One region of the Serratia sp. NA_13 genome, then DNA from elsewhere that is predicted to be linked to it. Evidence: predicted binding sites of a transcription regulator. Region 1 holds the regulator's gene; each other region holds the start of a gene.
The links. Region 1 encodes PurR, which represses purine synthesis genes. Its sites were predicted from a motif close to CANGCAAACGTTTGCNTG; they were not measured.
Positions count from the first base shown of each region.

Region 2: the regulator PurR is predicted to act here: its motif matches at 6,230-6,247, upstream of carA (glutamine-hydrolyzing carbamoyl-phosphate synthase small subunit).
Region 3: the regulator PurR is predicted to act here: its motif matches at 2,176-2,193, upstream of ACUTSU_RS12110 (amino acid aminotransferase).

Region 1 covers NZ_JBQZFV010000001.1:224,777-235,558, reverse strand. Annotated here, with positions in the region: gene eptA (phosphoethanolamine transferase EptA) at 1-996, shown strand, start outside; gene ACUTSU_RS01100 (TetR/AcrR family transcriptional regulator) at 1,223-1,843, shown strand; gene ACUTSU_RS01095 (alkene reductase) at 1,931-3,028, shown strand; gene idi (isopentenyl-diphosphate Delta-isomerase) at 3,098-3,637, opposite strand; gene gloA (lactoylglutathione lyase) at 3,976-4,383, shown strand; gene rnt (ribonuclease T) at 4,462-5,142, shown strand; gene ACUTSU_RS01075 (Grx4 family monothiol glutaredoxin) at 5,213-5,560, opposite strand; gene ACUTSU_RS01070 (C40 family peptidase) at 5,975-6,796, shown strand; gene sodB (superoxide dismutase [Fe]) at 6,989-7,567, shown strand; gene cydH (cytochrome bd-I oxidase subunit CydH) at 7,621-7,710, opposite strand; gene purR (HTH-type transcriptional repressor PurR) at 8,034-9,059, shown strand; gene punR (DNA-binding transcriptional activator PunR) at 9,056-10,000, opposite strand; gene punC (purine nucleoside transporter PunC) at 10,124-10,782, shown strand, end outside.
Region 2 covers NZ_JBQZFV010000006.1:171,170-181,951, forward strand. Annotated here, with positions in the region: gene ACUTSU_RS11730 (LysR family transcriptional regulator) at 1-346, opposite strand, end outside; gene pvcA (L-tyrosine isonitrile synthase) at 537-1,487, shown strand; gene ACUTSU_RS11740 (TauD/TfdA dioxygenase family protein) at 1,593-2,456, shown strand; gene ACUTSU_RS11745 (glycosyltransferase) at 2,477-3,736, shown strand; gene ACUTSU_RS11750 (FadR/GntR family transcriptional regulator) at 4,128-4,859, opposite strand; gene dapB (4-hydroxy-tetrahydrodipicolinate reductase) at 5,180-6,001, shown strand; gene carA (glutamine-hydrolyzing carbamoyl-phosphate synthase small subunit) at 6,471-7,619, shown strand; gene carB (carbamoyl-phosphate synthase large subunit) at 7,635-10,782, shown strand, end outside.
Region 3 covers NZ_JBQZFV010000007.1:49,878-60,659, reverse strand. Annotated here, with positions in the region: gene ACUTSU_RS12120 (YcbK family protein) at 1-121, shown strand, start outside; gene ACUTSU_RS12115 (MBL fold metallo-hydrolase) at 188-835, shown strand; gene ACUTSU_RS12110 (amino acid aminotransferase) at 920-2,110, opposite strand; gene ompC (porin OmpC) at 2,357-3,448, opposite strand; gene asnS (asparagine--tRNA ligase) at 3,751-5,151, opposite strand; gene pncB (nicotinate phosphoribosyltransferase) at 5,375-6,580, opposite strand; gene ACUTSU_RS12090 (GGDEF domain-containing protein) at 6,835-8,535, opposite strand; gene pepN (aminopeptidase N) at 8,983-10,782, shown strand, end outside.

The DNA of each region.
Region 1 (10,782 bases):
CTGGTGAAAATCGGTGAGGATGCACGTAAAGGGCCACTGATTACTACACAAAAAAAGAAAACCTTGGTGATCCTGGTGGTTGGAGAAACGGCGCGTGCCGAGAACTTCTCATTAGGCGGTTATGAGCGTGAAACCAACCCACGCCTGAAGCAGGACAACGTGGTGTATTTTAAAAACGCCAGTTCCTGTGGCACCGAAACGGCGATCTCCGTTCCTTGCATGTTCTCCAACATGCCACGCCAGGATTATGACGCCAGCCAGGCTACCCATCAGGAAGGCATGCTTGACGTACTGGTGCATGCCGGGGTCAATGTGTTGTGGCGTGAAAACGACGGCGGATGCAAAGGTGCCTGCGATCGCGTGCCGCACATTGACATGACCAAGTTGAAACTGCCGCAGGATTGCGACAGTGACGTCTGTATGGATAACGTGCTGCTGTATAAACTGAATGACTACATCAACAGCTTGAAAGACGACAGCGTGATTGTGCTGCACCAGATGGGCAGTCACGGTCCGGCCTATTACCGGCGCAGCACGCCAGAGTTCCAGAAGTTTTCACCCACCTGCAACAGCAATCAGATCCAGGATTGCAGCCACGAGCAGTTGGTGAATACCTATGACAACTCACTGCTGTATACCGATGCCATGCTGGACGACACAATCAAACTGCTGGAGCAGTACAGCGGGAAATTCAACACGGCGCTGGTGTACCTTTCCGACCACGGTGAATCATTGGGTGAAAACGGCATGTACCTGCACGGTACGCCCTATGTCTTCGCTCCAAGCCAGCAGACCCAGGTTCCCTTCCTGATGTGGATGTCAGCAGACTATGAGCGCAACTTCAAGATCGATCGCCAGTGTCTGAACAATATGGCGGAAAAGGACGAAGTCTCACAAGACAACCTGTTCCATACCCTGCTCGGCATGCTGAACATACAAACCCGTGAATATCAACCGCAGCTGGATATTCTGCAACGCTGCCGGGGAGCCGCCTAAGGGCTTAACTTCCGCGCTTTATTCAGGCAAAGTATCACTCATCATAACCGGCATTTTTATGCTGGTTATGTTGCTGACAAAGCAGCCGAAAATCAATAAATTGATTTTCCTGATTTTTATTTATCGGCCTCTACTCGCTCTGGGCAGGAATGAGATTTGTCATCAGTCTGACCGGCATTTTATGCCGGTTTTTTTATTGTTATTGACCTAGACCAGTCGGTCTATTATGCTGACACCCATTATGACTAAACATGCGCACTGCCCTACAGATACCCGTGAACATTTGCTCGCTACCGGCGAGACCCTCAGCCTGCGTCTCGGTTTTACCGGTATGGGACTGAGCGAACTGCTGAGCACGGCGGGCGTGCCAAAAGGTTCGTTCTACCACTACTTCCGGTCGAAGGAAGTTTTTGGCGAAGCGATGCTACAGCGTTATTTCGAACACTATGATGCGGCAATGCAACAGCTGTTTGCCGATGATAAAGGTGATGCACGCCACCAATTGTTAAGCTATTACGCTCAGGCGATCAGCTATCACTGCCGCAGCGAATGCCATAACGCCTGCCTGGCGGTGAAATTGTCTGCCGAGGTGAGCGACCTGTCGGAGCCCATGCGTCATGCGCTGGAAACCGGCAGTGCCCGGGTGATTGGTCACCTGCAGGATACGATTGAACGCGGGATCCGCGAAGGTTCATTGTCGCTGGCCATGAGTCCGGCGGCCACGGCGGAAACGCTGTATTCCCTGTGGCTTGGCGCCTCTTTGCGCGCCAAAATCCGCCATTCGGTCGCCCCGCTGACCAGCGCGCTGGAAAGTATTGAACTGTTGCTGCGTCCGGCGCAGCGCTAAAAAAATGCCCTGACTTATCATGAATTGCCACATTGGGCGGTTTTATATTTATCACTAGTCGACCGGTCTATTAATATAGGATGCACTATGAAGATTGAAAAGTTGTTCTCCCCGCTGAAGGTTGGCGCTGTAATCCTGCCAAACCGCGTGTTTATGGCCCCGCTGACGCGCCTGCGCAGCATTGAGCCAGGTGATATCCCGACGCCATTGATGGGGGAATACTATGCCCAACGCGCCAGCGCGGGTCTGATTGTCACCGAAGCCACCCAGATTTCTTTCCAGGCGAAAGGCTATGCCGGCGCACCGGGGCTGCATACCCCAGAGCAGATCGCCGCGTGGAAAAAGATCACCCAAGCTGTGCATGAAAAAAACGGCCATATCGCCGTTCAGCTGTGGCACGTGGGCCGTATCTCCCATAACAGCCTGCAGCCGGGCCAGCAGGCTCCGGTCGCCCCTTCTGCGATCAATGCCGACACACGCACTACCGTGCGTGACGAAACTGGTGCCTGGGTACGAGTGCCAACCTCTACCCCTCGCGCCCTGGAAACTGAAGAGATCCCAGGCATCATTAACGATTTCCGCCAGGCGACTGCCAACGCACGTGAGGCCGGTTTCGACTTTATCGAACTGCATGCGGCGCACGGCTATCTGCTGCACCAGTTTATGGCTCCGGCATCTAATCAGCGTACCGATCAGTACGGCGGCAGCATCGAAAACCGCACGCGTCTGACACTGGAAGTGGTTGATGCCAGCATCGCTGAATGGGGTTCAGAGCACATTGGTATCCGTATTTCACCGCTGGGTCCGTTCAACGGCCTGGACAATGGTGAAGATCAGGAAGATGCAGCCCTGTATCTGGTGGAAGAGCTGAACAAGCGTAACATCGCCTATCTACACATTTCCGAGCCTGACTGGGCGGGTGGCAAGCCTTATTCCGACGCCTTCCGTGACTCGGTACGCGCCCACTTTAAAGGGGTGATTGTCGGGGCCGGTGCCTATACCGGCGAGAAAGCAGAAGAGTTAATTAATAAAGGCTTTATCGATGCCGTGGCCTTTGGCCGTAGCTATATCGCCAACCCGGACCTGGTTGAGCGCTTCAAACTGAGCGCGGAGCTGAACGAACCTAAACCGGAAACGTTCTATGGTGGTGGTGCTGAAGGCTATACCGACTATCCAACGCTGTAAGTAAAATAGCAAAGCCCGCCGGTAGACTAATACCGGCGGGCTTTTTGCCATTGAGGGGATATCTGTCAGTTAGCTCGCCGCCAACCTCGCCCAACGTTCCATTTCATTGGTTCCAAGATCCTTCATTATGGTGAGAAACCAAACGGTAAACTTTTCAGGATTACGCGTTGTTTCATCCATTAATTGCTGAATATCAGTCCACGACCAACTATGGGCCTCTTCAGGCGCTCCCTGCGGCTTGCCATCAAATAAACCCACGTAGATATGATCGAATTCATGCTCAATTAAATTGCCGGGTACCGCAGACTGATAGGTAAAGCTGGAAACTTGTTGTAGTTCAGTGCTGAAACCCATCTCTTCCTGCAGGCGACGCTGTGCCGCAGCCAGCGTTGACTCGCCCCAGCGCGGGTGGCCACAACAGCTGTTGGTCCATAGCCCGGCCGAGTGATACTTACTGAATGCCCGCTGTTGCAACAGCAGGCGGCCCTGGCTATCAAAGATAAAAATTGAAAATGCCCGGTGCAGTAACCCCTGTTGGTGTACCCGCATTTTGCTTTGGGAGCCAATCGGATTATCATCAGCATCAACCAGAATCAGCATTTCATCCATTAAGCGGCTCCTTCGGCAAACCTGATGTTCCTGCTGTGAAAATATAAACCGTCATTATTAATCTGATCCAAATTTATAAATTAGCCCTGTCCAATCCGGGCGCTAAATCGTTATCGTGACGCTCTGTTCCTGACAGCGGTTATAGTACTTATTTCCATGTTATGCACGGCGACAAAGTGTGCGGTAGTGTTACCCTGCCGAATTCCTGAGTGACAACGTCACTGATGTCATAATGCTCCCTGCCGTGGCATACATTGAAATCCCTTATGCGACAACGCTATACTGGATTTGCTTCAATCCATCCGCCATTGGCAACGGCACATCCAATCAGAGGAATTATGCGCTTACTCCATACCATGATCCGCGTCGGTGACCTGCAACGCTCCATCGACTTCTATACCAAGGTATTAGGCATGCGCTTGCTGCGTACCAGCGAGAACCCGGAATACAAGTACTCACTGGCGTTTGTAGGCTATACCGATGAAAGTGAAGGTGCGGTGATTGAACTGACCTATAACTGGGGCACCGACAGCTACGAGATGGGCACCGCATTCGGCCACCTGGCCCTGGGCGTGGATGATGTCGCCGCAACCTGTGACAGCATTCGTCATGCCGGCGGCAAGGTCACTCGCGAAGCCGGCCCGGTCAAGGGCGGCACCACGGTTATCGCCTTTGTTGAAGATCCGGACGGTTATAAAATCGAACTGATCGAGAACAAACACGCCGGCCATGGCCTCGGCCACTAAGGTCAACCAGGGGCGCTTTCTGCGCCCTTGTTTTTTCCGCGTGATAACCGCCTGCAACCGGGCGCAAAATTTGCCATAATGCGCGCTGCATTCGATGAAGATAAGAAACTGATGGCCGAAAAAAGTGATCTTAACGCCCTGAGTGGCCGTTTTCGTGGGTTTTACCCCGTAGTGATAGATATAGAAACTGCCGGATTTAATGCCAAAACTGACGCGTTGCTGGAGATTGCCGCCGTTACGTTAAAAATGGATGAAGACGGCTGGTTGCAGCAGGACGAAACCCTGCACTTTCACGTGGAGCCTTTTGAAGGTGCCAACCTGCAGCCCGAAGCGCTGGCGTTTAACGGCATAGATCCGAGTAATCCCCTGCGCGGTGCGGTCAGTGAGTACGATGCACTGCACGCTATTTTTAAAGCGGTACGCAAGGGCATTAAGGATCGCGGCTGTAACCGGGCGATAATTGTGGCGCATAACGCCAATTTTGATCACAGCTTCTTGATGGCAGCCGCCGAGCGCGCCAGCCTGAAACGCAATCCTTTCCACCCTTTCGCCACCTTTGATACCGCGGCGTTAAGCGGACTGGTGTTGGGACAGACGGTACTGGCCAAAGCCTGCATTGCCGCCGATATTCCCTTCGATAGTGCCCAGGCGCATTCAGCGCTGTATGACACCGAGCAAACCGCTCAGCTGTTCTGCGAGCTGGTTAACCGCTGGAAGCGTCTTGGCGGTTGGCCACTGGCCGCCACTAATACCGACTAAGACAAAAAAATCGGGCGGCCCAGTATTAGCTGGCACCGCCCGATGACTTGCAACAATAAAACCAAGCCGATTATGGCTGCTGGTCTTCCTGCTGTTTGTACTTCTCTGCCGTTTCTTTGATCAGCTGCTGCAATTCACCGCGCTGATACATTTCCATGATGATATCACAGCCGCCGACCAGCTCACCGTCTACCCACAGCTGTGGGAAAGTCGGCCAGTTGGCGTATTTCGGCAACTCGGAACGGATGTCCGGGTTCTGCAGAATATCAACATAAGCAAAGCGTTCGCCACAGGCAGACAGTGCCTGCACGGCTTGCGCCGAGAAACCGCAGTTTGGCAATTTCGGTGAACCTTTCATGTACAGCAGAATTGGGTTCTCAGTGATCTGGTGCTGAATTTTTTCAATCGTCGTCGTCATTATATTGCTTCCTCAAGCCAAATCTCATGGCTACAACATGCATCACACTGGCTATTGTAGCGGCTGGAACAGTTGCAAGAAAACGCCATCTTTTGCAAGGGCATTCCCCCGTTGTCAGTCGCGTCTCACCGGCAAGGCCTTTCCGGTCAAAACATATGCGCAGAATAACATTTTTAATCCGGCCATTTCACTAATATATTTCCTGTCAAAAAACGCCACTTAATAAGTTCCCTGGTGGTCGTTGTTGGTTTTTTATACATCAACGGTTTGATTTTTCGGCAAAAAAAATGCTATTAACGTTTTCTCACAATATGGATTATCATTTATGGGTTCTTCGCTGTTTTATATGGCGAAATTCGGGAATACTGTCACTCATTCGATATCTGTTCCGGGGCCAAGGTTGGTAACGTCGACATGCGTTTAATTCTTACGCTTTTTGTGCTGTTGTTTACACAGCTATTCTTTAATCTGGCGCACGCAGCGCCACAGTCGCGTGTTGCCGCTGAGCAGCGCAAGAGCCACGTAAACGAAGCCCGGCCGGATGACCGCAAGAAAAAGAAAGCGGTTAAAGCCAGCAGCAAAAAAGTGAAAGTCACTACTCCGCAGAAAACCGCCAAGGTCTCCAAAGCCAAAACAGAAAAAGCCGCTAAAAAGATCGTTAGCACAAAATCGAAAAACAAAACTCATAAAATAGCCAAAATTAAAGTGACTCCGCCGAAGAAGGGTTATAAAAAAGGCTATGGCCGCCATCGCAAAACCGGCATGGCAACCGCCAAATTGGTGGGTGACGAAAAGCCGCTGAAGCTCAGCCCGGCACACAAAAAACGCTACCAGCATGCCAAGCAAACCGCGATGGCCAAGCTGATGGATCAAATGGGTAAACCTTATCGCTGGGGGGGCACCTCGCCAAGAACCGGCTTTGATTGCAGCGGCCTGATTTATTACGCCTATAAAGACATCGTTAAAATTAAAATGCCGCGTACTGCCAACGAGATGTATCACCTGCGTGACGCAGCGCCAATCAAGAAGAGTGAACTGGAAAGTGGCGACCTGGTGTTCTTCCGCATTAACAACCGCGGTGTGGCTGACCATGTTGGGGTTTATCTGGGCAACGGTAAATTCATTCAGTCACCGCGTACCGGTGAAGAAATCCGCATCAGCCAACTCGACAACGACTACTGGCAAAACCACTACATCGGCGCACGCCGGGTTGTCACGCCAAAAACCATTCGATAATCTCTTTTGCGGCTGGCGCTGTCAGCCGCTCTCCCCTAATAGTTCCCGCAAACCTCATTGTTGTATTCAATCCCTTACCCGTTCCCCTGTATTTCATCGCGAAAATTGCTAATCTAAATACCCACAATAAAAACAGGTCAATCTATCGCCCATTGTTACGTCGGTGGACTGGCACTGTACAAGGAGAAAGCAATGTCGTTTGAACTTCCTGCATTACCTTATGAAAAAAACGCCCTCGAACCGCACATTTCCGCAGAAACCCTGGAATACCATTATGGCAAGCATCACAACGCCTACGTGGTGAACCTGAACAATCTGCTGAAAGGCAGTAAGTTTGAAGGGTTGTCCCTGGAAGAAATCGTTAAGGCCTCTGACGGCGGCATCTTCAACAATGCAGCCCAGATATGGAACCACACTTTCTATTGGCACTGTCTGTCGCCACAGGGCGGCGGTGAGCCTGAAGGTAAACTGGCTGAGGCAATAAATCAGGCATTTGGTTCTTTCGCCGCCTTTAAGCAGCAATTCAGCGACGCCGCAGTGAAAAACTTTGGCGCAGGCTGGACCTGGCTGGTGAAAACGCCAGAGAGTTCGCTGGCTATTGTTAACACCTCGAACGCGGCGACACCGCTGACCGGTGATGATAAACCACTGCTGACCGTCGACGTTTGGGAACACGCTTACTACATCGATTACCGCAACGCGCGACCTGCCTACCTGGAAAATTTCTGGTCACTGGTTAACTGGGCATTTGTGGAAAAGAACCTGGCGTAACGCGGGGAAAAACAATCAGGCGCAGCGAGCTGCGCCTGTTTTACTTGAGGGGATCAGTTCAAAGCAGCGGTGAAGCTGAAAGCAATAATCACGGCCAGCGCACAAACGGTGGTGAACAGTGACATTTTCAGATCGGTATCCATTACAACTCCTTTTCAGATTGGGTTGCCCAAGGGTAAAAGGCACACAATTAATGCGTCAAACCATTTTCACACAGTTAAACAATAAAATCTTGTTATCATTTCCCGGTTTATTATACCGATTACCTCTTCCACTTTGGCTCAATATGGGACAAAATTCGCAGTTCACAACTGTGTACCGGCAAAATGCCCCTCCTGACCAAGCGCTGACGACTTCAACACACTAAAAACTCAGTTTTCGCTTCTTTGGAGAAGGATCTACGCAGGCAAACGATTAACATCATACTTACATACTGCAACATGTGAGTTCAGGAGTCATTCTTTACATGGCAACGATTAAAGATGTGGCCAAACGCGCTGGCGTTTCCACCACCACCGTTTCGCACGTCATCAATAAGACTCGTTTCGTCGCCGAAGAGACTAAAGCGGCCGTTGGCGCTGCGATTAAAGAGCTGCATTACTCACCCAGCGCCGTAGCGCGCAGCCTGAAGGTCAATCACACCAAATCGATTGGCCTGCTGGCCACCTCCAGCGAAGCCCCCTACTTTGCCGAAGTAATCGAGGCGGTAGAAAACAGCTGCTACAGCAAAGGCTATACGCTGATTTTGTGCAACTCGCACAACAATCTGGACAAACAGCGGGCCTATCTGGCGATGCTGGCACAAAAACGTGTCGATGGCCTGCTGGTAATGTGTTCGGAATATCCAGACCAACTGCTGGGTATGCTGGAAGACTATCGCAATATTCCAATGGTCGTCATGGACTGGGGCGCAGCCCGCGGTGATTTTACCGATAGCATTATTGATAACGCCTTCGAAGGCGGCTATCTGGCCGGGCGTTATCTGATTGAACGCGGTCACCGCGATATCGGTGCCATTCCAGGCCAACTGTCGCGCAATACCGGTGGCGGCCGCCATCAGGGTTTTTTAAAAGCCATGGAAGAAGCCAATATCGAAGTACGCGACGAGTGGATTGTTCAGGGCGACTTTGAGCCGGAATCCGGTTACAAGGCCATGCACCAGATCTTGTCGCAGAAGCATCGGCCGACCGCGGTATTCTGCGGCGGCGACATCATGGCGATGGGCGCGATCTGCGCCGCCGACGAACTTGGGCTGCGGGTGCCACAAGACATTTCGGTAATTGGCTACGATAACGTGCGTAACGCCCGCTATTTCACCCCGGCGCTGACCACCATTCATCAACCCAAAGAGCGTTTGGGTGAGATGGCGTTCACCATGTTGCTGGACCGTATAATCAGCAAGCGCGAAGAGTCGCAGGTGATTGAAGTGCATCCAAAGCTGATTGAGCGCCGTTCGGTCGCTGACGGCCCATTCATCGATTACCGCCGCTAATTGCTATCGCCGGAAGCCGCTGTGGCTTCCGGCACCACTTCGCTTAGCCATTCCTGATTCAGCGTTTCACTGTCCCCCAGGTAATCCAACAGCCAGGCCATCGCCGGTGATGGCCTATTCTGCTGCCAGGTCAGGCAACAGGGGCTGGCCGGAAACGGCTGCTGCAGCTGCAACGCTACCAGTTCCCCACGCTGCACCAATGGCAAGGCCTGATGCGCCGGCATCATGCCAACGCATAGGCCGGCACACAGACAGTCCAGCGCCGAGGCCCAGTCCGGCACCACCAGCCGCCGTTGGTTATCCAGTGTCCAGGTGACCCGCTTGGGCAGATTACGCGAGGTATCTTCCAGACACAGGGACGGGAAAGGCCGCAGTTGATCATCATTCAACAGGCCGTCCAACGCCGCCAGCGGATGTTGCGGACTGACCACACACAGCCAGCGCATGTCGCCCATATCGCGAAAGGCAAAGCCGCCGCCGACCGGCACCGCACGCGTCGCCCCAATCGCCATATCAGCACGTCCGTCCACCAGCGCATCCCAGACGCCGTTAAACACTTCCAGTTGAACCAAAAGTTCTACGTCGGGAAAATGGCGATAAAAATCCAGCACCAGTTGGCGACAACGCTGGGGTTTAACAATGATGTCTACCGCAATTTTTAGTTGACCACGCCAACCGTTAGCCACCTGCTGGCACTGGCGGCGAGTGTCGAGCATTTTTTTGATGACACTGCGCGCTTCCTGCACAAATACCACGCCGGCCGGGGTCAGTTCCACGTCACGATGCCGCCGTTCAAACAGCGGAACTGCCAGCCATTGTTCCAATTGCCGCACGGTATAACTGACCGCCGAGGGCACTCGGTGCAGTTCCTGCGCCGCTGCGCTGAAACTACCTGTGCGGGCGACCGCATCTACCACATCGAGAGAATATTCAGACCACACAATCTTGCCTTCAATTTTTTTAACAGCACTTCGCAAATATTACCGTTTCACAAGCAGAGATCCAGCCGGATACACTTGCCGGCGCTAAAAACCTGCGACATTAAAATATTAACGAGAAATACCATGAGAAATTCCTTTGGTTTTATGTTATACCTTGCCGGCCTGAGTATGCTGGGTTACCTGGCCACCGACATGTACCTGCCCGCCTTTGGTGTAATGCAGCAAGATCTGCAAATTTCCGCCGGGGCGATCAGTGCCAGCCTCAGTATCTTCCTGGCCGGCTTTGCCTTTGCTCAACTGCTATGGGGTCCGCTTTCCGACCGTCTTGGCCGTAAACCGGTATTGCTGATTGGCCTGGCGCTATTTGCGCTGGGATGCCTGGGCATGCTGTGGGTACAAAATGCCGTTCAACTGTGGTCACTGCGGTTTATCCAGGCGATTGGCGTCTGTTCCGCCGCCGTCACTTGGCAGGCACTGGTGATCGACCGCTACCGTGAAGGCAAGGCAAACCGCGTATTCGCCACCATTATGCCGCTGGTAGCCCTCTCACCGGCTCTGGCGCCACTGGTCGGTGCCTGGCTACTGAACCACATGGGCTGGCGTGCCATTTTCGCCGTGCTGCTGGGCATTACCGTCATTCTCTTGCTACCGACTCTGCTGTTGAAAGAAAACGCCAAATCTTTGCCTTCCGCAGAAAATAAAAACGCCCTGACCTTCTGGCAACTACTGAAATCTCCGGTATTCAGCGGCAGCGTTATCATCTTTGCCGCCTGCTCCGCCGG
Region 2 (10,782 bases), on a different contig from region 1:
GGAAACTTTGCAATGCCGGCACCAGATAATGAGTGGCAAACTCCGTAGAGGTGGCGACGCGCAGTTCCCCGGCCAGTTCACCGCGAAGCGCGGCAATACGTTGTTGCCCGCGTTCTGCCGCATGGATCATCAACACACAATCCTCATAAAAACACAGCCCGGCCTCGGTCAGGCTCAGTGAACGGGTCGAACGCAGAAGTAATTGAATGCCCAACTCGTTTTCCAGCAGACGGATATGTTGGCTAACGGCAGAGGTCGTAATGCCCAATTCTTTGGCTGCCGTGCTGAATGCACCGCAATCGACAACTTTAGAAAAAATAGCCATGCGTTTTAGAATATTACTCATAGTTTGTTAAGTTCAACTTAACCAAGATTGTTAATTATAAGGGCTAATAATATAGCATTATCTCTTCTATATTGCCTGAAGCAGATAAATCGTAAGGTAAGTCCGACTTCCCGTTCGGCCTCTCTTTTTTGATAAGTCTTATTGCGTTTGCAAATAAGTTGCTTGCGCCACATCTGAACAGGAGTTAATTGTGGATAGTGCTCGTATTGAACAAATATCGTTAAAAATCCTTCATGAACTATTGCAATATCGGCGTCGATTTCCGGGGGCGGAGAGTTCAAACGCAGAAGAGGAACAGGAGGTTTCTCTGGTGCAATTACCGCGTATTCGGGCATTTATTGAAAATGAGCGGCGTATTGAATTTGTCCTGCCTGCTTTTCCGACAAAATCACCCAATACTAATAAGGTGATTGGTTCACTGCCCGATATGGCTGAAAGACTGTCATTGATATTTCTTAATTCCCTCTGTCAGCGTATTCAGCTTTATTACCCGCCGGGTGCTCATATCATCATCTGCTCCGATGGCCACGTTTTCGGTGATTTGATCCGTGTCAGCGACGATGCGATCAACCGTTATCAACATGAAATTGAAAACCTGCTGCACGAAGTGGGGGCGACTCATCTGAGCGTTTTCAATCTGGGTGACGTGGAAGGGCTGGCCGGATATACCAGCAACTATGATCTGCTGCGCCAGTTGCTGGTTGACGGCTATGCTGAGCCGGAGGAAACGATCAAACACCGGTTGATGCAGGACGAGCAGGGGTTGCAGCTGTATCGCGCGATCACCCGATTCCTGTATGAAGACAGCCAACTGCCGGGCTACAGCGGCTCTAATACCGCGCTGCAAAAAGACGCCAAACAGCGCGCCTGTGGTGTGATCCAGCGCAGCTGGGCCTGGGGCAATTTGCTGGCCCAGCATTTCCCGTTGGCAATACGTTTGTCGATTCACCCGCAGCCCACCGACAGCCTGAAAATGGGGATTCACATGATGCCGACCAAAGACGACTGGCTGACCCCCTGGCATGGCGTGGCCGCCAATGTAAACGGACAGTTTGTGCTGATGAAGCGCAAAGACGCGCAGCAGCTGGCGGGCGAACTGGTGGCGATCCGCGGAACACCCAGCCATTACCTGGTCGAATAGCCACAGATGGCGTAATGCATCACCTTGCGCCCAGCACTTTAACGGGCGTCTTTTAACGGCGCGGTAGCCGTGTGAGCAGCAAATTCGATTCAAGGAGAGTGACCTATGGAAAATCAAACGCTGAACTGTCGCATTGAACTCAATACCCCTTTTGGTGCAGTGCTGACCCCGCAGTATCCTGGCCAATCTATCAGCGAACTGCCGGTGGCCGCGCTTCGTTCACTGGCCCAGCAGCATCACCTGCTGGTGCTGCGCGGCTTCAACTCTGGTTTTACCGATCCGCAACTGCTGACCCGCTATGCCGACGGCTGGGGTGAGATCATGATGTGGCCGTTCGGCGCAGTGCTGGACGTGAAAGAACATCCGGATGCCAAAGATCATATTTTCGACAGCAGCTATGTGCCGTTGCACTGGGACGGCATGTACAAGCCGACCATCCCGGAATTCCAGTTGTTCCATTGTGTGGCAGCACCGTCACAGGATGAGGGGGGCCGCACCACCTTTGTCGACACCACGCGCCTGCTGGCGAATGCCAGTGAACCGCTGTTGGCGCAGTGGCGGGAAGTGTCGATCTCTTATCGCATTAAGCAAGTGGTGCATTACGGTGGTGAAGTTTGTTCGCCTCTGGTAGTGGATCATCCGAACGGCAACGGGCAGATCATGCGCTACAACGAGCCGCCGACCGAAGGCAAAAAATTTCTTAACCAGCACGCGCTGGAATATCACGGGGTACCACAGGAGCAGCAAGAGGCATTCCATCAGACCCTGCAACAGCATCTCTACGATCCTCGTCATTATTACGCCCATCAGTGGCAGCAGGGTGACGTGGTGATAGCGGATAACTTCTCGTTGTTGCACGGGCGCGAAGGCTTTACCGCACGTTCTGCTCGCCATTTACAGCGGGTGCATATTCAGAGCAACCCGGAGTGCGCCAATAAGGCGCTGAAGCCGGCTAACGCAGAGGTTTAAACCCTATGGCAAGTATTCTGATGACCGCCGTGGCCACGCCCGGCCACGTTTATCCGATGCTGAGCATTGCCCGACACCTGATTGCACAAGGGCACCAGGTACGGGTGATGACCGGTGCGCTGTTTCGTCAACGCGCAGAGGCAGTCGGCGCGCAGTTTATCGCCTTTGATGAGCGAGTAGATTTCGACTACCGCTATCTTGAGCAGCACTTTCCCGAACGGGCAGCACTGCCGCCGGGCAATGCCCAGATGGCACTGGCGCTGAAAGACTTCTTTGCTGCCCCGATCCCGTTGTTAGACCAGCAGTTGCGAAGCATGATGGCTGACGATCGCCCTGACCTGTTGATGGTGGAAAACTGCTTTTATGGGGTGCTGCCGTTGTTGCAGAGGACGGAGCGTCCGCCGGTGATCGGCATCGGGGTGACGCCATTGTCGTATTCCTCTAGGGATTCGATCTTCTATGGGCCGCGTATCCCTCCGGCGTTGTTGCCACGAGAGCTGCGGCGCGAACAGTTGGTGGACGAAGACACCCGTGCATTAATTGATGAGGTGCAAGAGAGCTTTGATATTGCCATGGCGCAGTCTGGTGGCCAGCCGCTGCAGCAGCCTTTTACCGATGCATTGATTGGCGGCTGCGATCGCTTTTTGCAACTGGCCACCCCGGCGCTGGAGTATCAGCGCGAAGATCTGCCGGGCAGCGTGCGCTTTATCGGGCCGCTGTGTAGCGCGGCGGTGGCGGTTGAAACCAGCGATGAGTGGGATGAGGCCGACCGGCGGCCGTTGGTGGTTGTTTCGCAGGGGACGCTGGCGAATGTCGATCTGCACCAGCTGATTGTTCCGACCCTGAAGGCACTGGCTGAATTGCCGGTTCGGGTTTTAGCGACCACGGGGGGGCGCCCGATTGACAGATTGTTGGCGCTGTTGCCCGCTAATGCCAAAGTGCGGGAGTCCATCTCTTTCGAACACTGGCTGCCGAAGGCGGCGTTGTTGATCACCAATGGCGGCTATGGCTCAATCAACTATGCCCTGGATCAGGGGGTACCCTTGATTGTCGCTGGAACCGGCGAGGATAAGCTCGAAGCTGCTGCAAGAGTGGTGGCAGCGGGTTGCGGCATTAGCCTGCATACCAGTACCCCGGATGAGGGGCAGTTGCGTCAGGCGGTGCAGCAAATTCTGGCGCAGCCGTCTTATCGGCAGCGTGCTGCGGTGGTGCAGGCCGATTACGCCCGTTATGATGCACTGACGGCAATTGCCGACGAGGTCGCTGCATTAACCCATTGAAGATATGTGAAATGGCCGCCGTGGGGCGGCCGCTTTCGCTACAAAGAGAATTGAATAAAAAACCGGTCAATCATGGCACGATCGTCAGCGGTCAGCGGCAGCCGGGGTGACGGCAATAGTTGGTGGCAATGATATTACGCCGTTGCAGAATCGTCTTCTCAACCTGAATAATGTATTCGCAGTGGCTTGCTCCGCCGACGGGGTTTCCGTAGTCAACTTCATGATCGATTCCTCAGAGTGATTGACCGGGTGTTAGGTCCCCCAGCCGATAACCATCCAGTTGTCATTCATTCAGGTAATACAAATTTAAAGATCTTGTATGCAAGGTTGATGAGGGCAAAAGAACCCAAGATCTGTGAGGACGATTGGAGTTACGACAAGGCGAGATTTTTTAAATAATATGAGCGAACATTTCCGGCTGTTTATGCCAATGATTCTTTTTGGCCGCGTTGAGCAAAATGACACGCATGCATTGGCGCGCATTTTCCACCTGCCTGAAACGAATAGCCTCCAGCAGCTGTTGGTGTTCTTCAACGGCCTTTTGGGCCAGGTGTACGTCTTCTTCCTGCGTTTCCTGAAAAGAGAGGGCCATTGCGGCGGACAGCGCACTGCCTAATGAATGTAAAAAGGGGTTATGGCTGGCGCCCAGTAAAGCGAGATGAAACGCCATATCGCCCTGTTCGAACAGCTCACGGCTGGCTTGTTGCTGCCCTTGTGCCATCAGCTTGCAGGCATCTTCGAGCGCGGCTAAATCATGACCGGTGGCATTAACCGCCGCCAGCGCGGCGATATTGGGTTCAAAGATCAAACGAGTGACCATTAGCTGTTCAGTCAACAACGGATCGAGGCTGTCTTCTGCCAGCCAGGCCAGAACATCGGTATCCAAAAAGCTCCACAGCTGGCGTGAGTTGACCGTACTGCGCTTCTTGGCATGGATGGAAATCAGCCCTTTTGCGGCCAGCACCTGCAAGGCATTGCGTACCGAGGTGCGTGAAACTTCGTACTGCTGTGCCAGCTCATTTTCCCCCGGCAACGACAGCCCGGGCGGCAAATCCCCCCTGATGATGCGGCGTGCCAAATCTTGCGTCAGGGTTTCCGATAGGGTCGTGGGTGCGATTTTCATCCGTGGCTCTCAGGCAATAAAGCGGCAGTTACAGCATATATTAAGCTAAGCGGCTGATTGGCGGGACCCATGTCGGTTTTAGTGAATGAAATGAGGGTTTTTCCTGCGGTTTTTAGCCATTGAAATTGCATGATTATGTACAATCGGCAACAGATATTTTTTAGATCAATTGTTAACCCATTGACAGCATTGCTGATGAAATGCGGGAGATATCATAATTTTCTAATTATGAAATGAATCCTCTGGCGGTGATAAGGTGGGGCAGTTACCCTGAACCGATAGCCTAATGGGATAGGCGTCAAATCAACAAGAGAGCAAGTATGACTGATTCATTAATCCGCATAGCGGTTGCGGGTTCCGGTGGCCGTATGGGCCGTCAATTGATCCAGGCGGTACAGCAGGCACCGGGTGTGGCGCTGGGGGCGGCGATTTCGCGACCGGGTTCAAGCCTGATCGGTACAGACGCCGGTGAACTGGCGGGTGTTGGCGCACTGGGCGTTGCCGTTAGCGACAGTCTGGAAAAGGTGGTCGACGATTTCGATATTCTGATCGATTTCACCCGCCCGGAAAGCACTCAGGCGTATCTGGCTTTTTGCGTCGAGCATAAAAAAGCCATGGTGATTGGCACTACCGGCTTTGATGACGCCGGTAAAGACGCCATTAAAGCCGCCGGGCAGCAGATAGGTATCGTCTTTGCCGCCAACTTCAGCGTCGGTGTCAATCTGGTGCTGAAGCTGTTGGAAAAAGCCGCTCAGGTGATGGGCGACTACACCGATATCGAGATCATTGAAGCACATCACCGCCATAAGGTGGATGCCCCTTCGGGCACGGCGTTGGCCATGGGCGAGGCGATTGCCGGCGCACTGGGGCGCGATCTTAAAGAATGTGCGGTGTATGCGCGTGAAGGCTATACCGGCGAACGCGATCCGAAGAGCATTGGCTTTGCCACTGTTCGTGCCGGCGATATCGTGGGTGAGCATACCGCCATGTTTGCCGATATTGGCGAGCGGGTTGAGATCACCCATAAAGCCTCCAGCCGGATGACTTTTGCCAGTGGGGCGGTGCGAGCGGCATCATGGTTGCATAATCGTGATAAAGGGCTGTTTGATATGCGAGATGTGCTCAATCTTGACCAGCTATAATTGATTTTTACACCATCGTGATGTGGTTTTTTTATCATAATGCTATGATTAATGGACAATAATTTTATTGTCCTTTTTTTTAACATATAAAACATGATTTATGTGTTTATTTTTCTTTATGATTTCTGTTTTTGTATGTTTTACTGTGTTTTTTAACCGGAATCACCCGGTGGTGATGTTTTTTTTCATGGATTTGGTCTTTGTTATTGGACTTTTTGGTCATTCATCCCCGCAACCGTTTACCAGCCAGAGTTTATCGATGTTTTTATGGCTGCCAACCCTATTAAACCTCGAGAAGTGCAAAAATAAGAGAAAAAATGGCGCTTTGGGTAGACAAGCGGAGCTCTCATCATTAGAATGCGCCCAATTTGCCAAAAATTGACCTTGAAGGCGGTTTTTGCATTGATTTAGATCGCGATATCTGAATTAATATGCAAATATTGTGATTGATTATTCCTTGGAGGGTGTTTTGATTAAGTCAGCGCTATTGGTTCTCGAAGACGGAACCCAATTCCACGGTCGGGCCATCGGGGCAGAGGGTACGGCAGTAGGAGAAGTGGTCTTCAATACGTCGATGACCGGTTATCAAGAAATCCTCACTGATCCTTCCTACTCCCGCCAGATTGTTACTCTTACTTATCCTCATATCGGCAATGTCGGCACCAATGTTGCTGACGAAGAATCCTCCGCAGTACACGCCCAAGGCCTCGTCATTCGCGACCTCCCACTGATAGCCAGCAATTACCGCAACGAAGAAGGCCTGTCTGACTACCTGAAGCGCCATAACATTGTGGCGATCGCCGATATTGATACCCGCAAGCTGACCCGTCTGCTGCGTGAGAAGGGTGCACAGAACGGCTGCATCATTGCTGCCGATACCCCGGATGCTGCCCTGGCCTTGGCTAAGGCCAAAGGTTTCCCGGGCCTGAAAGGCATGGATCTGGCGAAAGAAGTGACCACCCAGGAAGCTTACAGCTGGCAGCAAGGCAGTTGGACGCTGGAAGGCGAATTGCCGGAAGCCAAAGCGGCCTCTGAGCTGCCGTTCCACGTGGTAGCTTACGACTTCGGTGCCAAGCGCAACATCCTGCGCATGCTGGTGGATCGCGGCTGCCGTCTGACGGTAGTGCCGGCGCAGACTCCGGCAGATGAAGTGTTGAAAATGAATCCGGACGGTATTTTCCTGTCCAACGGCCCGGGTGACCCGGAGCCCTGTGATTACGCCATCACCGCCATCAAACAGTTCCTGGAAACCGACATTCCGGTGTTTGGCATTTGCCTCGGCCACCAGTTGCTGGCACTGGCCAGTGGCGCGAAAACCGTGAAGATGAAGCTTGGCCACCACGGCGGCAACCACCCTGTGAAAGATCTGGATAAAGACTGCGTCATGATCACCGCGCAGAACCATGGTTTTGCCGTGGACGAAAATAACCTGCCGGCGGAGCTGCGCATAACGCACAAATCCTTGTTTGACCACACGGTGCAGGGCATTCACCGCACCGACAAAGCGGCGTTCAGCTTCCAGGGCCACCCTGAAGCCAGCCCGGGCCCGCACGATGCCGCGCCGCTGTTCGATCACTTTATCGAACTGATCGAGACTTACCGTTCTAACGCCAAATAATCAGGAGCAGTAAAAATGCCAAAACGTACAGACATAAAAAGCATCCTGATCCTCGGCGCTGGCCCGATTGTTATCGGCCAGGCGTGTGAGTTCGACTACTCGGGTGCCCAGGCGTGTAAAGCGCTGCGCGAAGAGGGGTACCGGGTCATTCTGGTGAACTCCAACCCGGCCACCATCATGACCGACCCGGAAATGGCTGATGCGACCTACATCGAGCCGATTCACTGGGAAGTGGTGCGTAAAATCATCGAAAAAGAGCGCCCGGATGCGGTATTGCCGACTATGGGGGGCCAGACCGCGCTGAACTGTGCGCTGGAGTTGGAACGTCAGGGCGTGCTGGCCGAGTTCGGCGTGACCATGATTGGCGCCACGGCCGATGCTATCGATAAAGCCGAAGACCGCCGCCGTTTCGACGTGGCGATGAAGAAAATCGGCCTGGATACTGCGCGTTCCGGCATCGCACATAATATGGAAGAAGCGCTGGCGGTTGCCGCTGACGTTGGCTTCCCGTGCATCATCCGCCCTTCCTTTACCATGGGCGGCACCGGTGGCGGCATTGCTTACAACCGCGAAGAGTTCGAAGAGATCTGCGAGCGCGGCCTGGATCTGTCGCCAACCAAAGAGCTGCTGATCGACGAGTCGCTGATCGGCTGGAAAGAGTACGAGATGGAGGTGGTGCGCGATAAGAACGATAACTGCATCATCGTCTGCTCTATCGAAAATTTCGACGCCATGGGCATCCATACCGGTGATTCCATCACCGTAGCCCCGGCGCAAACCCTGACCGACAAAGAATATCAAATCATGCGTAACGCCTCGATGGCGGTACTGCGTGAAATCGGCGTGGAAACCGGCGGCTCCAACGTGCAGTTCTCGGTTAACCCGAAAACCGGCCGCCTGATCGTTATCGAAATGAACCCACGCGTGTCCCGTTCGTCTGCATTGGCATCGAAAGCTACCGGTTTCCCGATAGCCAAAATCGCCGCCAAACTGGCGGTGGGTTATACCCTCGACGAACTGATGAACGACATCACCGGTGGCCGCACGCCGGCGTCGTTTGAACCGTCCATCGACTACGTCGTGACCAAGATCCCTCGTTTCAACTTCGAGAAATTTGCCGGTGCCAACGACCGTCTGACGACTCAAATGAAATCCGTCGGCGAAGTGATGGCGATTGGTCGCACCCAGCAAGAGTCGCTGCAAAAAGCGCTGCGCGGTCTGGAAGTGGGTGCCACCGGTTTTGACCCTAAAGTGAATCTGGACGACCCGGAAGCGCTGACCAAAATACGCCGTGAACTGAAAGATGCCGGCTCTGACCGCATCTGGTACATCGCGGACGCGTTCCGCGCCGGCCTGTCGGTGGACGGCATCTTCAACCTGACCAACGTCGATCGCTGGTTCCTGGTGCAGATTGAAGAGCTGGTGCGCCTGGAAGAGCAGGTGGCCGAATCCGGCATCAACGGCTTGACCCAGGAATTCCTGCGTACCCTGAAGCGTAAAGGCTTCGCCGATGCGCGTCTGGCCACGTTGGCCGGCGTTGCCGAGAGCGAAATCCGCAAACTGCGCCACGGTTATGGACTACATCCGGTTTACAAGCGTGTGGATACCTGTGCGGCGGAATTCGCCACCGACACCGCTTACATGTACTCCACCTATGAAGAAGAGTGCGAGTCCAATCCGACCAACGACCGTCCGAAAATCATGGTACTGGGCGGCGGTCCGAACCGCATCGGCCAGGGCATCGAATTCGACTACTGCTGCGTGCACGCCTCGCTGGCGCTGCGTGAAGACGGTTACGAGACCATTATGGTCAACTGCAACCCGGAAACCGTCTCCACCGACTACGACACTTCCGACCGTTTGTACTTCGAGCCGGTCACGTTGGAAGACGTGTTGGAAATCGTGCGTATCGAGAAGCCGAAAGGCGTGATCGTACAGTACGGCGGTCAGACTCCGCTGAAGCTGGCGCGCGAGCTGGAAGCCGCAGGGGTGCCGATTATCGGCACCAGCCCGGACGCGATTGACCGCGCCGAAGACCGTGAACGTTTCCAACAGGCAGTACAGCGTCTTGGGCTGAAACAGCCGGCGAACGCCACCGTCGCCACCATCGAGCAGGCGGTAGAAAAGGCAGCCGGTATCGGTTACCCGCTGGTAGTTCGTCCTTCCTACGTACTGGGGGGCCGCGCGATGGAAATCGTCTATGACGATATCGACCTGCGCCGTTACTTCCAGAACGCGGTTAGCGTTTCTAACGATGCGCCAGTGCTGCTGGACCGCTTCCTGGATGACGCGGTAGAAGTCGACGTCGACGCGATTTGCGACGGCGAACGGGTGCTGATTGGCGGCATCATGGAACACATCGAACAGGCGGGCGTGCACTCCGGTGACTCAGCTTGCTCACTGCCGGCCTACACCCTGAGCAAAGAGATTCAGGACGTGATGCGTCAGCAGGTTGAGAAACTGGCGTTCGAGCTGCAGGTTCGTGGTCTGATGAACGTGCAGTTTGCGGTGAAGAACAACGAAGTCTACCTGATTGAAGTCAACCCACGTGCCGCGCGTACTGTGCCATTCGTCTCCAAGGCGACCGGCGTGCCGCTGGCCAAGGTGGCGGCACGCGTGATGGCAGGCAAAACGCTGGCCGAGCAGGGTGTAACGGAAGAAGTTATCCCGCCTTACTACTCGGTAAAAGAAGTGGTGTTGCCGTTCAACAAGTTCCCGGGCGTCGACCCGATTTTAGGGCCGGAAATGCGCTCTACCGGGGAAGTGATGGGCGTTGGCCGCACCTTCGCGGAAGCCTTCTCCAAGGCGATGCTCGGCAGCCAGTCAGGCATGAAGAAACAGGGCCGTGCACTGCTGTCGGTACGCGAAGGCGATAAAGCCAGGGTGGTGGATCTGGCAGCAAGCCTGCTGAAGCAGGGCTTTGAACTGGATGCCACCCACGGTACCGCCGTGGTACTGGGCGAAGCGGGGATTAACCCGCGCCTGGTCAACAAGGTGCATGAAGGTCGTCCGCACATTCAGGACCGTATCAAGAATGGCGAGTACACCTACATCGTTAACACCACGGCAGGTCGTCAGGCGATTGAGGACTCCAAGCTGATTCGCCGCAGTGCGCTGCAGTACAAGGTGCACTACGACACTACCCTGAACGGCGGCTTCGCCA
Region 3 (10,782 bases), on a different contig from region 1:
CGAAGGCATCCAACTGAGTAATATCCGTAAAGCGGCGTTAAAAATGAGCGCCGGTGGTGTAGGATATTACCCACGTAGCAACTTCGTACACATTGATACCGGCCCGGTGCGGACCTGGTAATCGCTGTGCACCATAAGTGAGTCGCGTCAGCCCGGCAGGGTATGGCGCCGTTGTCGTTGGAGCCTTATGAAATACCACATTATTCCCGTTACCGCTTTTAGTCAGAACTGCAGCCTGATCTGGTGTGAGAGCACTCAGCAGGCGGCGTTGGTCGATCCCGGCGGTGAACCTGAAAAACTGAAGGCCGAAATAGCCAGACAGGGCGTAACTGTTACGCAGATCCTGCTGACTCATGGCCATCTCGATCACGTTGGCGCTGCCGCTGAGCTGGCTGAGCATTACCAGGTGCCGATCTTCGGCCCGGATAAGAGAGATGCTTTCTGGCTGGACGGCCTGCCTGCGCAGAGCCGCATGTTTGGGCTGGAAGAGTGCGCACCGCTGACGCCAACCCAGTGGCTGGAAGAAGGGGATAGCGTGCAGGTGGGCGAGATGACGTTCAAGGTGCTGCATTGCCCTGGCCATACTCCTGGCCATATCGTGTTTATTAATGATCAGGCGCGATTGGCGCTGGTGGGCGACGTGCTGTTTAACGGTGGCGTTGGGCGCAGTGATTTCCCACAAGGCGATCACCAGGCGTTGATTAACTCGATCCGCACCAAACTATTGCCGCAGGGTGATGACATGGCGTTTATTCCAGGTCATGGGCCAATGTCGACCTTCGGTCAAGAGCGTGAAACCAATCCGTTCCTGCGTGAAGAGCCGGCCATCTGGTAAGTTATTTCCGGCAGAAATAACTCCTGGTAGAAATAACGAAGGGGCGCTTTGAGCGCCCCTTTTGCTATGTGTCATGCGACGGTTTTACAGCACGGCGACGATGGCTTCGCACAGCGGCGCCATATTGTCCGGTGTCATGCCGGCAACGTTAACGCGACCGGAGTTAACGGCGTAGACGCCAAACTCGTCACGCAGACGCAGCACCTGTTCTTTGGTCAGCCCGCTGAACGAGAACATGCCGTTCTGATTGATGATAAAGCTGAAGTCTTGCTCAGCGCCTTTCTCCTGCAGGGTATTCACGAACAGCTGGCGCATACGATGAATGCGTTGACGCATGTCGGTCAGCTCCTGCTCCCACAGCGCACGTAACGCATCGTCGCCCAGGATGGTTGCCACAATGGCAGCACCGTGTGACGGTGGGTTAGAGTAGTTGGCGCGGATGGCGGCTTTCACCTGGCTGAAGGCGCGGTCGGCGGTTTCTGTGTCAGCAGCAACGACGGTGCAGGCACCCACGCGTTCGTTGTAAAGACCGAAGTTCTTCGAGTAAGAACTGGCGACGATCAGCTCCTGATGTTTGGCGGCAAAAATGCGCAGGCCCTGGGCATCTTCTTCCAGACCATTGGCAAAGCCCTGGTACGCGAAGTCGAACAGCGGCAACCAGCCGTTAGCCACAGACAGCTCGGCCAATTGTGCCCACTGCTCTGGCGTTGGGTCGATGCCGGTTGGGTTATGGCAGCAGCCGTGGAACAGCACCACATCGCCGGTCTGAGCCTGTTTAAGGCTGCGGAGCAGACCATCGAAGTCCAGCGCATGATTGGCTGCATCGTAGTAGGCGTATTCCAACACTTCCAGACCGACCGCACCAAACACGTTGTTGTGGTTCGGCCAGCTTGGGTTGCTGATCCAGATGCGTTTCGCGCTGGTCTGGTTGGCGATGAAGTCAGCTGCTACACGCAGGCCGCCGGTGCCACCAGGCGTTTGTGCGGTACGCGCACGCTTGTCGGCAATGATTGGGCTTTGTTTGCCGAACAGCAGCTCTTGCGTGCAGTTGGCGAACGCCGGAATACCTTCAATGCCGAGATAGTTTTTGGTGGTCTCATTTTCCAGGAGATACTGCTCAGCTTTTTTAACGCTGGTCAGCACCGGAGTTTTACCGGTTTCATCTTTATAAACGCCAATCCCCAGGTTGATTTTGTTAGGGCGGGTGTCAGCGCGGAAAATGTCGGTCAGACCCAGGATAGGATCGGCAGGTGCAGCAGTGATTTTTTCAAACATGTCAGGTGTTTCCATGGCTCGGAGTTAAGCAGACAGAAGCATCAGGGTAGCGCCAGTGATGCCCTTTGCCAACCGTTTGCGAGAAAAACACCGCGATCTTGTGAAGGGGGCAGGTTAGGCAGAAAAAATGGCGGGGAAGGGCAAATCGGCAGGATAAAAATTCACAGATGGCGCACAAACAAAAACAGGGCCGAAGCCCTGTTTTTTTAACTTATCCGACGGTGAACCGCCGTTAAGCGCGACAACTTAGAACTGGTAAACCAGGCCTACACCAACAACGTTGTCTGTTGATACACCGTTAGCGCGGGTGTAATCATTTTCGTCCAGCAGGTTGATTTTGTAATCAACGTAGGTGGACATGTTTTTGTTGAAGTAGTAGTAGGTAGCTACATCAATGTATTTCACCAGGTCAGCATCGCCGCCGGTGAATGCGCCGTTGCCTTTCAGCTGCTTGCCTTTAGACTGCAGGTAAGCCAGGGAAGGTCGCAGGCCGAAGTCGAATTGGTATTGGGCAACCAATTCAAGGTTTTGAGTTTTGTTAGCGATCTGATTAGCAGAACCGTATGGCGTGGTATTACGAGATTCGCCGTAGAACGCTGCCAGGTAAACGTTGTTGGCATCGTATTTGGTACCCAGGGCGTATGCATCAGCTTTATCGCCGTTGCCGTCAGCTTTCTGGTATTTAGTACGGTTTGAAGAGAAGTATGCGCCGCTAACGCTAACGCCTGCGCCGATGTCATAGGCAACAGATGTACCCCAACCGTCACCGTTCTGATCTTTCAGGCTACGGTTGTCATTTTCATTCTTACCCTGGTATTGAACGGCAAAGCTCAAGCCGTCCACCAGCCCGAAGAAGTTGCTGTTACGGTAGGTAGCCAGACCGTTAGAACGACCAATCATAAAGTTGTCGTTGTTCTGATACATAGTATCGTCACCGAACACCGGCAGTTGGTCAGTGTAGGCCATAACGTCATAGATTACGCCATAGTTACGACCGTAGTCGAAGGAGCCGTAGTCAGCGAATTTCAGACCAGCGAAGCCCAGACGAGTCTTGGTGCCTTCGGTGCCCTGAGATTCAGCGTGGTTAGCCTGAACGTTGTATTCCCACTGGCCGTAACCGGTCAGTTGGTCGGCAATCTGAGTTTCACCTTTGAAGCCGAAGCGAACGTAGGTCTGATCGCCATCGTCGCCATCGTTTTTAGAGAAAGTATGGCGTGCATCAACTTTACCGTACAGATCCAGCTTGTTGCCGTCTTTGTTATAGATCTCAGCAGCGTTTGCTGCACCAGCCGCTAACAGAGCCGGGATTACCACTGCAAGAATGTTGCGCTTCATCATTATATTACCCTCATTGGTGTTATTCGGACACCTTTGCCACTGCCGCCAATAATTCTTTTGAACTATTGTTGATAGATTGGTGTCGTCCTGTGTCTGCACGCAGTGTTCCATTCACAGCCGGGTTAATCTAGAACGAAAATGCTACTAATGTCCCAATGAGGTTTCAAAAAGAAAGTATTTGTAACTAAATGTAATATTAAGGGAACTTTGTGACGTGGGTCAATATAAATAAATGCGAAAGGCCAGCAAAGCTGGCCTTGGTTTTGTAACTAAATTAATTGGGAAATGTATTATCTGATTAATTAAAAGGTTGCATTACGTGGTGTACGTGGGAACGGAATGACATCACGCACGTTTTGCACGCCGGTTACATAGGCGATTAAACGCTCAAAGCCCAAACCGAAACCGGCATGAGGCACGGTGCCGTAACGACGCAGATCGCGATACCACCAGTAGTCTTCTTTATTCAGCCCCATGTCTTCCAGACGCTGATCCAGTACGTCCAGACGTTCTTCACGCTGAGCACCGCCGATGATTTCACCAATGCCCGGAGCCAGAACGTCCATTGCGGCAACGGTTTTACCGTCATCGTTCATACGCATATAGAAAGCTTTGATGTCTTTCGGGTAGTTTTTCACGACTACCGGCGCTTTGAAGTGTTTCTCAGCCAGATAACGCTCATGTTCGGAAGACAGGTCGATCCCCCAGGAAACCGGGTTTTCGAAAGTCTGGCCGGAAGCGATCAGGATTTCCACCGCTTCGGTGTAATCAACCTGAGCAAAATCGGAAGAAACAAAACGTTGCAGGCGGTCAATGGCATCTTTGTCTACGCGCTCGGCGAAGAACTGCATGTCATCCATGCGCTCGTTCAATACGGCCTGGAATACATACTTCAGCATTTTTTCCGCCAACTCGGCGATGTCTTCAAGATCGGCAAATGCCACTTCCGGTTCGATCATCCAAAACTCCGCCAGGTGGCGGCTGGTGTTGGAGTTCTCGGCGCGGAAAGTCGGGCCGAAAGTGTAAATTTTCGACAGCGCACAGGCATAAGTTTCGCCGTTCAACTGGCCGGAAACGGTCAGGAAGGCTTCTTTACCGAAAAAGTCCTGGCTAAAATCGACAGCACCTTTATCGGTTCGCGGCAGATTTTCCAGATCCAGGGTTGAAACGCGGAACATTTCACCGGCGCCTTCGGTATCCGAGGCGGTGATCAGCGGGGTGGAAACCCAGAAGAAGCCATTCTCGTGATAGAAACGGTGAATGGCTTGTGCCAGCGTATGACGTACGCGGGCAACGGCACCGATCAGGTTGGTGCGTGGGCGCAGGTGAGCCACTTCGCGCAGGTATTCGATGCTGTGACGTTTGGCCGCCATCGGGTAGGTGTCTGGATCGTCAACCCAGCCAACCACTTTAATCGCGGTTGCCTGCAGTTCGAAACTCTGACCTTCGCCCGGAGATGCTACCACAATGCCGGTGACTTCAATGGAACAGCCGGTGGTCAGATGCAGCACTTCATCCTGATAATTCGGCAGAGAATTATTAACGACGGCCTGTAACGGATCAAAGCAGGAACCGTCATAGACGGCCAGGAAGGAGATACCAGCTTTAGAATCTCTCCGGGTACGCACCCAACCGCGCACGGTGACTTCACTGTCAACCGTAGCACGGCCTTGCAGTACGTCGACTACAGGCACTACGCTCATAGATTTCTCTCTTTAATAATTTGGTTTAGAAATAGCTTATAACCCAGGAATATGGGGATGTTGCTATGTTACTTGGCACGGTGCAGAGCACAAGTAGAAATCGCCGTATCGGCGCAACATTTCTTGGGGCTGGGTGAAAAGGGAGCAACGGAAAGGACTATATAAAGAAGAAAAAGCCGACATGAGGTGTCAGCCGGCTTTTTAACGTTCATCGGGCAGGAGGCTAGCTCGCTTTTTTTACCAGCGGCAGATCGAAGGCTTTGCGTAACGCTTTTACAAAGGCCTGATCCTGACAGATGGTTTTACCTGGGCTGTCGGAGAGTTTTGCCACCGGTTTGCCTTTGCATTCGACCAGTTTGATAACGATATTCAGCGGTTTAACCCCGGGAATATCGCAGGTCAGGCGCGTGCCTATACCGAACACCAGGTTGACGCGCTGGTAAAAGTGGCGATAAAGCGCCAGCGCCTTGTCCAGATCCAGGTTATCGGAGAACACCAGCGTTTTGCTCATCGGATCAATCCCCAGCTTCTGGAAATGCGCGATGGCTTTTTCGCCCCATTCAAACGGATCGCCCGAGTCATGGCGTAGGCCCTGATAGCGCTGGGCAAACTGCGGGCCGAAGTCACGCAGGAAGGCATTCATGGTGATGCAGTCGGTCAGGGCAATGCCGAGCTGATCGGGATATTCATCCAGCCAGGCTTGCAGTGCTGCCCGCTGACTGTTGGCTAACACCGGGCTTATCTGTTGATGCGCCTGGAACCATTCATGGGCCTGGGTACCTACTGGCGCAAGACCAAGCTGGTGCGCCAGATCGTAATTGCTGGTACCTACCAGATAGGGGAATTCGCTTTTCAGCGTGCTGACGATAGCGTGCTGTACAGGTTGTGAAAAACGGCGGCGAGTGCCGAAGTCCATCAGCTTGAAACGCGAAATATCAACATCGCTACTCACGGCTTTAAACTGCGCGAGTTTGTTACGCAGGTGGGCTACCGCCATCTCTGGCGTGACCTCCGGTGAGCGGTGGCGATGTACCACTTCGCTGATCACCGCCAGCAGCGGAACCTCCCACATGATCACTTCGCGCCACGGGCCGGCAATACGAATATGTAGCTTGCCCTGGAGGTTTTCGATCTGGACCTGTTGCGGATCGTAGCGGAAATCGCGCAGCCAGTTCAGGTAATCCTCACGGAAGAAGGGTAGCCCTGAGAGATAGTCGAACTCAGCGTCTGTCAGCGCCAATTGGCTCATCAGTGCGATTTGCGCACCAATTTCGTCGGCATATTCGCCAAGCAGCTCATCACCACGGCAGCGGAATTCTGCCGCCACGCTGATAGCGGGGTAGCGATGAAACACTGCTTGCTGCATATGAAGCTTGTAGGCATCAGTATCAAGCAGAGATGTCAAAATCGGGGAGGCGTATTGAGTCATAGCGCGTTACTGCATCCTCGTCAGGCGCGTGTCCAAATCCGGATAATCAAAAAAAGTGGGGGGAGTATACCCGGATTATCCTGTTATTGAAGCTGCATCACACCACAATTCATCGGAGCGGGTCGAGGATTAAACGTGCCTTTATCTTGGCTTGCCATCAGGATGGCGGCTGAAAACTCAGATAAGCCTGTAAGGTGAATGACTTAGGCTAATTAGTCATAAAAATTATAATGTTAATTATTTTAAACAACAAATCAGATAAAACCGCTCGGGGTGTGAATGCCGATCCGGTCCTTGCCGTTATTTTTGCTGAAATAGAGCGCTTCATCCGCTTGTTTGATAGCCATTGGCAACAGCCGGATGTCTCTCACCTGGGCAATGCCACTGCTGGTGGTGAAACGAACATTTTGCCCGTCGGCTATTGTCAGGGTTAATTGGTGGGTTCGCTCGCGTAGCTTGGACATCACTTCGCGTGCGTTCTCCAACGTACAATGCCTGAGGATCACGGCGAATTCTTCACCGCCATAGCGACAGAAAATATCACTGGAGCGGAAGGTACTCTGCAGCAGTTTACCAAAAGCCACCAACACCAGATCGCCGACATGGTGGCCGTAGCTGTCATTGATATTTTTGAAGTTATCGATATCAATCAGGCAAAAGGCCAGCGGATAGCTGCTGGCGGCCAGCGATTCGCACTCGCGGAAAAATTTGCGCCGGTTATAGATGTTGGTCAAAGGGTCAAGAAATGAAGAAGCTTCCAGCTCTTTGATCAGCAAATGTTTTTCATTCTCCAGCGTCACCTTTTCCATCTGATACTGTTTCAGCTGTTTAATGGCATCGCTGATGGCCATTAACTCCTGGCCGTAGAACACCTCATTGCGATCGATGTTCATATTACCGCGCGACAGCCGCAAAATATTATTATGTGTTTTCGTTAACCAGCGGCTGATATTGGAGCAATAAACCAGCGTCGGCAGAAAAATAAACAGTGCAATCAGACCGGCTAGGGAAATCATGCCGTAAATGGCGGTTTGGCTGCCATAGATTTGATGCTGATAGGCGGTAACCTCCAGCTCAAAACTACGCTGGAAAAGCCGCTGGGACAGTTCACTGAGGTTTCTAACATACTGACGGATAGATTCAGTGGGATAAGCCGTATGGGTATCCACAGCGGTATACAGCTCGGTGGTAATGCGGCTGATTTGCTGGGGCGACAGATGTTCGAGGGCCTCATTGACCAACAGGGTGGTCTGCACATCATTATAGGTCAGCTTCATAAATATCAGCCGGGTGCTTAGCGCCCTCAAGACTCCGGTCAACTGAACGGCTTTCAGATAGGCGACCTTACGCTCCAGTGGGTTGGTATTGACGTCGATAACCTGATCGACCAGCTCAGTGACGGACAAATTCAGCCGGTTATTTAACCGCACAGCCTCCAGAAATAAAAATGAATCGGCATCGACCATGCGGTTGTCGTAGCTATAACGGTAATAGCTCTTGCTGGCCTGAGAAATATAATAGGCGCTATTGATATTAAACAAATTGGCATTGATGTCGGTTATATGAGAAAGCTGCAGGTTGTCGTTATTCAACAGCTGTTCCATCAGGCTGAGCATGGACAGTGCGGCGATTTTTTGCCGAATGCCAAGCTGTTGCGATATGGCACTGTCGAGATGCGGCCGAAAACGGGCGATTTTCACCCGTGCCAATCGATCGGCGTCCTGCCACTGCTGTGGCGTAATTTCAGGATCTATCAGACTCAGACGTTTTAAACGGTGCGCTAATAAAGTGGCTTGAAAAGCTTCGGAAATCTCTTTGGCTCGGGTAATTTTGTACAGGTTAAGCTGATTGTCGCGATAGTCGGTATTGGCCTCGAGCAGCTCATCGGAAATGAACAGGGCGAAAGAGGACATCAGGGCAAAGGTAAAAAAATAGATCAGATATTTTACTTTCATATGCACCGCGCGTCCTTGAGCCAGATTAGTTAATTATATCACTGCGGCTCCCAGGCTGTCTTGGCTATACCCGCCTGGGCGCTGTGACCAGCAAAGTGCTGCTGAATAAGAGTTGCTTGCCCGTGGGCCCTGAGAAAGTCGAGCTGTTTACCCAGCGACTGACGCCCGTGAAGCGTAAATCCCTAAGAATATTTTTTAGCATTAAATGCTGATTTTCATTCTGTCTGAGGTCAGGGAGGCTGACCGTGTGGGCAATTCGTCGACAATATTAGGATCCACCTCCGATTTCTCTGCTCTGGTAGCCCGGCATCTCTGGGTTTTTTTTGTAGCTGTGATACAGTTTATTTACAATCAGGCTCATCAAAATTTCTGCTCTTTCCCCACTGCGAAATAACCCCAAGATGAAAGCCTGGCACCTGTAACTCACTGAGACGTCGAAGGGTTTTTATGACACAACAGCCACAGGCGAAGTATCGCCATGATTATCGCGCGCCAGATTACACCATTACTGACATTGACCTGGATTTTGAGCTGGACGCAGAGACCACTCGCGTCACCGCCGTCAGCAAGATTAAACGCCAGGGCGCAGCTGACGCGGCACTGGTACTGAACGGTGAAGATCTGACGCTGGTGAGTATTGAGATCGACGGCCAGCCATGGACTGCCTATCAGTTGCAGGATAACAAACTGGTTATCATGCAACTGCCAGCACAATTTACCATGACCATCGTCAATGATATTCACCCGGCGAAAAACACCGCGCTGGAGGGGTTGTATCTGTCCGGTGAGGCGCTGTGTACTCAATGTGAGGCCGAAGGTTTCCGCCACATTACCTATTATCTGGATCGCCCGGACGTGCTGGCCCGCTTTAGCACCCGCATTGTGGCTGACAAGGCTCGTTATCCGTTCCTGTTGTCAAACGGTAACCGCGTAGGCCAGGGTGAGCTGGAAGACGGACGCCACTGGGTGCAGTGGCAAGATCCGTTCCCAAAACCTTGTTACCTATTTGCGCTGGTGGCCGGTGACTTCGACGTGCTGCGCGACAGCTTCACTACCCGCTCTGGGCGTGAAGTGGCGCTGGAACTGTTCGTTGACCGTGGCAACCTGGATCGCGCCGATTGGGCGATGACCTCGCTGAAGAACTCAATGAAATGGGACGAAACCCGTTTCGGACTTGAGTACGATCTCGATATTTATATGATCGTCGCGGTTGACTTCTTCAACATGGGAGCGATGGAGAATAAAGGGTTAAATATTTTTAACTCCAAATACGTGCTGGCAAAAGCCGAAACCGCCACCGACAAAGATTACCTGAATATTGAAGCGGTGATTGGCCACGAATACTTCCACAACTGGACCGGCAACCGTGTGACCTGCCGCGACTGGTTCCAGCTCAGCCTGAAAGAAGGGCTGACGGTGTTCCGCGATCAGGAGTTCAGTTCTGATCTGGGTTCACGTCCGGTTAACCGCATCGATAACGTGCGCGTGATGCGCGGCGCGCAGTTCGCTGAAGACGCCAGCCCGATGGCGCACGCTATTCGTCCGGACAAAGTGATCGAAATGAACAACTTCTACACCCTGACGGTGTATGAGAAAGGGTCTGAAGTGATCCGCATGCTGCACACGCTGCTGGGCGAAGAGCAGTTCCAGAAAGGCATCCAGCTGTATTTCGAGCGTCATGACGGTAGCGCGGCCACCTGCGATGATTTCGTTCAGGCGATGGAGGATGCATCCAACGTTGACTTGTCGCTGTTCCGCCGCTGGTATAGCCAGTCCGGTACGCCATTGCTCACCGTGCGCGATGAATACGATGCCGAACTCCAGCAGTATCGCCTGCACGTCAGCCAGAAGACCGAACCGACCGCCGACCAGCCGCAGAAATTGCCACTGCATATTCCGCTGGATATCGAACTGTACGACGCGCAAGGCAATGTAATTGCTTTGCAGAAAGACGGCTCTGCGGTCAATAACGTCTTGAACGTGACCGAGGCGGAGCAGACTTTCGTGTTCGACGGCGTGGCGCACAAGCCGGTACCGTCCCTGCTGCGCGAGTTCTCCGCGCCGGTGAAACTGGATTATCCGTATAGCGATCAGCAACTGACTTTCCTGATGCAGCATGCGCGCAATGAATTTGCCCGCTGGGATGCGGCCCAGAGCCTGCTGGCCACCTACATCAAACTGAACGTGGCCAAACATCAGCAGAAACAACCGTTGTCGCTGCCACTACACGTTGCTGATGCGTTCCGC